Regions from separate parts of the Neobacillus sp. Soil_C_43 genome, predicted to be linked through region 4. Evidence: predicted binding sites of a transcription regulator. Region 4 holds the regulator's gene; each other region holds the start of a gene.
The links. The regulator Rex, encoded in region 4, represses fermentation and respiration genes when NADH is low (regulators of the CRP and FNR family bind a similar motif). The targets are predictions, from matches to a motif close to TTGTGAAATATTTCACAA.
Positions count from the first base shown of each region.

Region 1: the regulator Rex is predicted to act here: its motif matches at 1,307-1,324, upstream of hcp (hydroxylamine reductase).
Region 2: the regulator Rex is predicted to act here: its motif matches at 1,551-1,568, upstream of AC3A54_RS12395 (cytochrome c3 family protein).
Region 3: the regulator Rex is predicted to act here: its motif matches at 816-833, upstream of AC3A54_RS23675 (formate/nitrite transporter family protein).

Region 1 is NZ_JBDGJV010000001.1:278,762-280,953, forward strand. Features, by position in the region: gene hcp (hydroxylamine reductase) at 1-1,247, opposite strand, end outside; gene AC3A54_RS01430 (Hsp20/alpha crystallin family protein) at 1,438-1,920, shown strand; gene AC3A54_RS01435 (YppG family protein) at 1,975-2,192, opposite strand, start outside.
Region 2 is NZ_JBDGJV010000008.1:66,882-69,073, reverse strand. Features, by position in the region: gene AC3A54_RS12400 (cytochrome c3 family protein) at 1-48, opposite strand, end outside; gene AC3A54_RS12395 (cytochrome c3 family protein) at 77-1,327, opposite strand; gene secA (preprotein translocase subunit SecA) at 2,171-2,192, shown strand, end outside.
Region 3 is NZ_JBDGJV010000026.1:47,933-50,124, reverse strand. Features, by position in the region: gene AC3A54_RS23685 (CPBP family intramembrane glutamic endopeptidase) at 1-90, shown strand, start outside; gene AC3A54_RS23680 (S1 domain-containing RNA-binding protein) at 203-652, opposite strand; gene AC3A54_RS23675 (formate/nitrite transporter family protein) at 1,058-1,882, shown strand; gene AC3A54_RS23670 (glucose-1-phosphate adenylyltransferase) at 2,170-2,192, shown strand, end outside.
Region 4 is NZ_JBDGJV010000034.1:12,912-15,103, reverse strand. Features, by position in the region: gene AC3A54_RS25295 (ABC-F family ATP-binding cassette domain-containing protein) at 1-331, opposite strand, end outside; gene moaC (cyclic pyranopterin monophosphate synthase MoaC) at 500-997, shown strand; gene AC3A54_RS25285 (redox-sensing transcriptional repressor Rex) at 1,032-1,685, shown strand; gene AC3A54_RS25280 (YhbD family protein) at 1,814-2,192, shown strand, end outside.

The sequences.
Region 1 (2,192 bases), on a different contig from region 4:
ATTAATTTTAAGTTAAATGTTTCTTGGAGGACCTGAAGAACTCCTTCAGAAATAAATTCTGGCGGCTTAGGTCCAATGCGGATATCTCGGATACCTAAGCTGAAAAGTCCAAGCAGAATAGCAACCGCTTTTTGTTCAAACCAAGATAATACAATACTTACTGGAAGCTCGTTAATTTCACATTCAAAGGCATCAGCTAATGCCATTGCAATTTTCACCGTTGAACCGGAGTTATTACATTGCCCAAGATCGATGTATCTTGGAATATTTGTCCCAGGAATAACCCCATAATCCACATCATTAAAGCGGAATTTTCCACAAGAGGTGGTTAAAATAACTGCTTCTGGTGGCAGGGATGTTGCCAGTTCACGGTAATAATCACCTCCATGCCCAGGAGCATCACATCCAGCAATAACAAAGAACCGCTTAATCTTCCCTGTTTTTACCGCCTCTATTACTTCAGGTGCCAAGCCTAAAACAGTTTCATGATGAAACCCTGTTAGTAATGTTTCATTTGAATCTACTGCCGCTTCAGGAAGCTCTAATGCTCTCTCAATTAAAGGAGAAAAGTCATCGTTCACAATTTTTTCTACATTCTCTAGTCCGGCCACTTCATATGTAAACATTCTATCCGCATAAGTCCCTTTAATTGGCATAACACAGTTTGTAGTTGCCAGGATAGCTCCAGGAAATGCCTCAAAAAGGCGGCGCTGATCATACCATGCTTTACCGATATTACCTTTTAAATGGGTATATTTCTTTAATGCAGGATAACCATGAGCGGGCAGCATTTCAGAGTGGGTATATATATTTATGCCCATTCCTTCTGTTTGCTTTAATAACTCTTCTAATGCAAAAAGGTTATGTCCAGTAACAACAATACATTTCCCCTCAATTTTATTTTGACTTACACGGATAGGCTCTGGAATGCCTAGACGATTTGTATGGGCTTCATCAAGCATTCCCATCACACGGACAGCTGATTGCCCTACTTTCATCGCCATGTCGATATGTTCCTGCACGTTAAAGTTAGAATTGGTTAACGTTAAGTATAATGCTTCATGTGTGGTTGCATCTACAAAAGCATCTGTATATCCTAGTTGGTTAGCATGTGTTCGATAGGCTGCTATACCTTTTAATCCAAAAATAATCGTATCTTGTAAACTGGCAATGGTTTCATCTTTTCCGCATACTCCAATAACTTTACAACCACCTGATGGTGTTTGTTCACATTGATAACAGAACATGTATTTTTCCTCACTTTCCTAAAACTACTGCCTAGCATACAAACAATCACCCAATATTAATGTGATATATATCACAGAAATTCAAGTTGTAATAAATCGTTCAAAAGTTTATAGCCATATTATGGCGGCACCTCCCTAGTTTCATCTGCATATTATATGAAGTGAAATATTGGAAAGAGGAGGAACTATTATGTCATCTATGCTGCCTGAAGATAAAAATAACGGAAAGAAACCATTGCCTGAGCCTTTTCGTGAATTATTTAAATCGATGAATGATTTCTTCACTGAAAAACCAGTAAGGGGATTTTTACAATCAATTGATGATTTCTTTAAAACTCCTTTTCCAGTTGGATCTGGTTTTCATGTAGAAACGGTTGAAACAGGAAAAGAATATATCATCACGGCTGAACTTCCTGGGGTAAAAAGAGAGCAAATCAATTTAAATATTTCGGGAAATTACTTAACCATTACAGTAGAAAATAAAGAGCTAGAAACAGAAGAAGACGACATAAATAAACTATATCGCCAAAGAATTACTCGACAGCAATCATCCCGAACCATTTCACTTCCACATGCAATCAATGAAAAAATGGTAAAAGCATCCTACAGGGACGGTTTACTACAAATTAAAATCCCGCAAGAAAAAGGGAAGATGATTGAAATTGAAGATTAAAAAAGCACTAAAAGCAATGAGGCTGACTCACGTAGCTATGAGTCAGCCTCTCTCTTATACTTTAAATATTCCACCAAATCCTTTTACAAGCGATGATACTTGATTGACAGCATTCATCATTTGTCCTGCAGTATTAACCATTTTCGTAAAATCTACCGATCCATCTTGTGACTTAAAGGAATTTAATAATGATTGTACCCCACCTGGTTGTTTAGGAATCATATTTGATTTTGGATAAGGATTCATCATCGGGTATCCATTCATAGGCATGT
Region 2 (2,192 bases), on a different contig from region 4:
GTAGCGAGTCCGTGGAGGGGAGGTGTTGTCTTTATGTTCTTCTTCCATTGTTTTCCCTCCTCATTAACATTTTCCCTTAGTTCTTCTTATCATCTTTGAAGCCTGTACGGTGACAGTATTCACAATAAACATCTGTCGGAGCTTTTGCGTTAGTTGAATCTGCTTTTGCTTTCTCACGATCATGGCAAACGAAACACTCTGCTTTCATTTCGGCTGTTTTTGCTTTGACAGCATGTGACGTCAACCATTGATTGCTTTCACCATGACTATCTGGACGATCTGCGTGACAAGCACTGCAGAATTTATTAGTTCTTGCTTGCTCTTTAACAATGGTCAAATTTGGAACATATTTTTCTTTTTGATCACCCATTTTCAATATAGAAAGAATATCTTCTTTTGGAATTTCTCTAACCCATTTAGAATCCTGGTGACAGTTCACACATTTATCTAGCTGTTTTACAGCTGTTGTGCCGTGGTTGCTGTTCCAATCCACATTCTTATGCGTTTTAGGTATGTCCGTTTGCTTGTGGCAGGTTTTACACTCCATCGAAATCTTTACATCTTTCTTTTGCTTTCCGATAGCTTGTAAAATAATCTCTTGTGTTTTTTGATCATGTTCAGCTGTCGTTACTTCTTTACTCTCATCCTCTTTTGAAGCTTCACTAGATCCCGCTTTTTCTTTCTCTTCTAGTTTTTTCTCCATTTCTTCTGGATTTGGAGGCACGTTATACGCTACATCTTTCCATGGCTCTTCACCGTTATTTACTTTGTCGTGACAGTCAATACATGAACCCATATTAGGTCTCAAGTATTTCTTTTCCATCAATTTTTGTGCACTTTCCTTAGTCCAATGGCCGCGTGCTTCTTCTATGTTGATTCCACGAGTGGCCATCTTTGCGTGTACAACACCAGCATGACAGGTAATACAAGGAATATCTTTATCAATATGTTTCTTGTGATTAACCTTTAAATCGCCGGAAGCTGTTACCAATCGGTTTTTCGAGTGGCATTGTAAACAGTTTTCATTTGAAACAGCTTCTTCCTCTGTTTGAACAATTTGTTTTGGGACACCTGTGACGTGATAATAAACTTCTTTCATTGATTTCATTTTGTGAGTCAACATGTTGATCGTACCCGGCTTAATATGACACTGAACACAAGTGATTTGATTGTGCGCACTGGCTGTGTATGAGGAGTACTCTGGTGCCATTTCGTGACAGCTTGCACAGAAAGTCGGAGAGTTTGTTAACGAAAGGACTCCATAACCTCCTCCAAAAACGACAATACAGCCTACAAGTGAAACAAATAGCAGTTTCCACCTGTTCACTGGATTCTTCCAATCTATACTTCGGAACATTTGCCAAAGTCTTCGTATTGGGCCTTTTTTTCTATTCTCTCTAGTCTCGGGATTATTTTCTTGATTCTTCTTTTTCCCCCAAATGGCCACTTTACTCACCCTTCCCATCTTGGATTGTTTCTCTATTTAATTTCCAGATTAACCTCTCTAAAGGTAGTATCTAACATTGTAAGAGTATATTCCAATGTACAATTTGTGAATATTTCTACACACCTGTGACAAATTTATTAACTCTAAAAACAACAGGAAAACATTGTTATATCAAGCCTTTAGTTATCACTATGCAAACAGTAGTAACTTGCATAAAGTTAAATAATTATACATAAATAAACGATTTTATTCAGATTTCAATTAAAACAATTTGCTCCGTTTTCATATTGAAATAGCTTTATGATTTATTGCCATGAGATTGTCAAATATGACAAATAACCGAACCCTTCAAAATAGAAGTTCTGCTGTGAAAGAGATATAATAGTAGAATGACAAAATTTGCTTCCACGCTAACAATGTTGTCACTCTATAGTGGAAGTGGTAAGATGAAAAAGGAAATTATCGAATATTTTTGACAGAATGATTTTTAAGGCTGTGTTAAAGAACAGTGTTGATTTTTACACCCTGTTGATTGGAGCGGAAGGCACGAAGACTCCTGTGGGAGTATGGTTCAGGGGAGACCCCGCAGGCGCATGCGCCGAGGAGGCTCGCCGAAACACCCACGGAAAGCGAAGTGCCTGGAGCGGAAATCAACAGGATAGTTTAACAGAGCCATTTAAAAAAATACGTATTAGTCTCGATAAAAAGGAGCGTTCATCTGATATGGGGATTTTAAATAAAGTGT
Region 3 (2,192 bases), on a different contig from region 4:
ATAAATCCACAGATCTCCTTGTTATGGACTATTATTACTTTATCCGTCTTTACGTCCTTTGCAATTAAAAAATATGGAAAAAATTATTGAATTTAATTAACTATTTGGAGAAGTATTGTGAGAACTAATCATTTCCCAAAAAGAAGAGCTAACTAGAAACAGTCAGCTCTTCTTTTTGGTTATATAGTTCCTACGAGCTAGCTTATCCGCGTCTTCCGCCTCGGCCGCCACGCTTTGTTTCTGTGCTGCGCTTTAGTGAAGATAAATTTTCTTCACTAGACTTTAAAAACTTAACCATTTTATCTTCAAATGATTCTTTAGGTTTGAAATTGCTTTTTGGACGAAAATCTTTAGAACGGTTGTCAGATCTCCCTTGTCTTGCTGGGCGTTGTGAGTAAGAAGAGGTTTGACTTTCCGGTCTATCGATTGCTTTTTTAATGGATAAGGCAGTTTTTCCGTCTTTCTCACTAATTACCTTTACTTCAACCATGTCGCCTACTTTAAGGTGGTCATTAATATCCTTAACATAGCTTTCCGCAACTTCACTTATATGCACAAGACCCGTTGTACCGCCAGGCAATTCTACGAATGCTCCAAAATTAGTGATTCCTGTTACTTTTCCTTGTACTTTGCTGCCTATTTCAACTGACATAGAAATATATTTCCCCCTCAATAATGTTAAAACCACTTCATTATAACAAATATTTCACAGGAATAAAATCTTTTTGCTGAATTAGGAAAAAGATTGAAAACGTTTAATAATCGTTAAAGAAAAGTTCACAGGAAAAAGGAATAATGTGCGGTAAAATAAAAGTATGTTAAGAACATCACAAATAAAAAGAATTTTAATAAAAGGCTGTGTTAAAGAACATTGTTGATTTTATACTCTGTTGATTGGAGTGGAAGGCGTGAAGACTCCTGCGGGAGTAGTGGTCTCGGGAGACCCCGCAGGAGGAACGACGAGGAGGCTCCCGGAACGCCCGCGGAAAGCGAAGCGCCTGGAACGGAAATCAGCAGACAACTTTAACAAAGCCTAATAAAAAAGGAGTAACATCTTATGGCATACAGCAAACCAGATCAAATTATGGAAATAACCATAGAAAATGGCACGAAGAAAACTAAAAACTCTCCATTGCAGACAGTTATCTTAGGTTTTGAAGCAGGTGCATTTATTGCGCTAGGTTATTTACTTTGCATTCGTGTAACAGCAAGCTTATCCATAAATTTGGAAGGATTAAGCAGCTTGATTGGCGCATCTGTATTTCCTATTGGATTGATTCTTACATTACTTGCAGGAGGAGAGTTATTAACAGGTAATATGATGGCTGTACCGCTTGCAAAGATGGCAAAAAAGGTGACTACTAGTAAGGTCATATTTAATTGGTTTCTTGTGACAATTAGTAACTTTCTAGGTGCTGTTTTTGTCGCCTATTTCTTTGGTCATTTAGTAGGTCTTACTGAAACTGGTCCTTTTTTAGAAAAAACGGTTAGTATTGCAGAGCATAAACTTGAAGCCACCTTTATCCAAGCGTTTATATCTGGTATTGGTTGTAACTGGTTAGTGGCTTCCGCAGTGTGGCTTTCTTATGGAGCAAATGATATAACTGGAAAAATAGCTGGGATTTGGTTTCCAACCATGGCGTTTGTGGCAATTGGGTTTCAACACGTAGTAGCCAATATGTTTGTCATTCCTGCTGCGATTTTTGCAGGCCATTTTTCATGGATACAGTATTTTACCAATTTTGTTCCGGTTTTCTTAGGAAACGCAGTAGGAGGATCCGTGTTTATTGCAATGGCTTATTGGCATGCTTATAGAAAAAAAGATATACCATATCAAGAGACAAAGGTCGTTCAATCTATCATTAAAACTGGTATACGATAAATTTTAGTATTCGTATTCAAGAAAACTTTGTAAGTAAAAAAAATACTATTTAAAAGGTTCCTATCTATAGGTACCTTTTTTTATTTCTTTCAAATTTCGGACAAAAACAGCCATATTACGTACTATTTCTTTAAGAGGGTGTCGATAAAAAAATGAATACTTTTCACAGAGATGTAACATGTAAGCCGCTTAAATGGAAAAATCAGGCGATAATAGAGATATAAACAGATGGATTAAACAGAGGGTCATTGAGGAGTACAAATTGTACAAAGGAAAGGAGGAGAACAATGAATAAACCAAATTGGATAGC
Region 4 (2,192 bases):
GATCCGCCATTTGTTTTTCCAGTTTGCGGAGCGATTTTTCCATGATTTGAAGTGGTTCAAATACGGTTAACATTTCGTCCCAAATGGTCAATTTGGATTCTAATCCTGTGTTCTGAGCTAGATACCCGATGGTTACTTCTTTTGGTTTGATGATTTCGCCGCCATCATGAGACAAATGTCCGGCAATAATCTTTAATAAGGTCGATTTTCCGGCACCATTACGGCCAACAAGGGCCACACGGTCTCTCGTTTGTAATTCTAGCTTTATATTCGATAAAATAAGGTCAGCACCATAATATTTTTGTAATTGATTCACTTGCAATAAAATCATTTTATTCACCTCTATTACTTAGGACTAGTGTACCGTATAAGCGGAATGACAGCAATAACTCGGACTCTTCTAGGAGCTGTTCTTATAAAAAATCTAGTGATTCGTTCAAAGTTTCACACACATAAAAGGAAAAATAGTGTATTATTTTTTGGTAGGAGGATTTTTTATATGGCCGAATTTACGCATTTTAATGAAGAAGGTAGAGCAAAGATGGTAGATGTCAGCGACAAGCCTGAGACAGCACGTACTGCTCTTGCTCATTCTAGCATAACTGTAAGTAAAGAAATTTTTGACAAAATAACCAATCATGAGATGAAAAAGGGCGATGTATTAGCTGTTGCCCAAGTTGCAGCCGTAATGGCGGCTAAAAAAACATGGGATATTATTCCTATGTGTCATCCCATTCCACTGACTGGTGTGAATATTTCTTTTGCATGGGAAGAGGATCAAACAGGGAACTTTCAATTACATATTGAGGCAGCGGTGAAAACAAAGGGGAATACAGGTGTGGAAATGGAAGCGCTCACAGCTGCATCTGCTTGTGCTTTAACCGTTTATGATATGTGTAAGGCAGTTGATAAAGGGATGGTTATTGGACCAACCTATTTAGTGGAAAAAACAGGCGGTAAAAACGGTGATTTTAGAAGAAATGAACAGGTTAAATAAGAGTTAAAAAACCATTCATGGGGTGTGGGAGAATATGAGTAACGAAACGATGAAAATACCACAGGCGACAGCGAAACGGCTGCCCCTCTATTATCGATTTTTAAAGAACCTGCATACTTCCGGCAAACAAAGAGTTTCATCTGCAGAGTTAAGTGAAGCGGTAAAGGTGGACTCGGCAACGATTCGCCGTGACTTTTCCTATTTTGGGGCATTAGGTAAGAAGGGGTATGGCTATAATGTTAATTATTTGTTAACCTTTTTCCGGAAAACGCTGGATCAGGATGAATTAACAAAAGTTGCGTTAATTGGGGTCGGTAATTTGGGGACTGCCTTTTTAAATTATAACTTTTTAAAAAATAACAACACGAAGATCGAGGTCGCGTTTGATGTCGATCCGGAAAAAATGGGGACAACGATTCGCGAAGTTCCAGTTCATCATATGGATGATTTGGAGAAGGTATTAGAAAATAGTGATATTCAGGTGGCTATTTTAACGGTGCCAGCTCCTGTTGCGCAAATGATAACGGACCGACTGGTAAAAGCGGAAGTTAAAGGGATTTTAAACTTTACGCCTGCTCGGTTAAATGTACCAGGGTCGATTCGGGTTCACCATATTGACCTGGCAGTGGAACTGCAATCATTGGTTTACTTTTTAAAGCACTATCCGACAGTGGATGTAGAGGAATAGAACAGTGTAAGGCCTTTTACGATGATTCAATCGTAGGAGGTTTTTTTTATTTACAAAAATATGTAAGTTACAACTTTACAAGCGTAACAGTGTTATGTTACATTGATAAACAGAAAGGGGTTTTTACCATGAGCGAGGAGTTAATCTCAAAAAAAGACCTATTAGAATTAGCGGGAATTTCCTATGGACAGTTATATAGATGGAAACGTAAGGACCTTATTCCAGAAGACTGGTTTATACGTAAATCAACATTTACGGGACAGGAGACCTTTTTTCCAAAAGAGAAGATTTTAGGAAGAATCAATAAAATCCAAACAATGAAAGAAAATTTATCACTAGATGAACTGGCAGACATGTTTTCACCGAATATTTCTGACTTGCAGTTAGGAAAAGATGAGTTAGTAAAACGTAACATTGTTTCATCTGCTGTCATGGGTTTTTACCTTGAGAATGAAAAAGGAAGCCATACATTTACGATTACTAGAATGCTTGAGGTATATGTGCTTG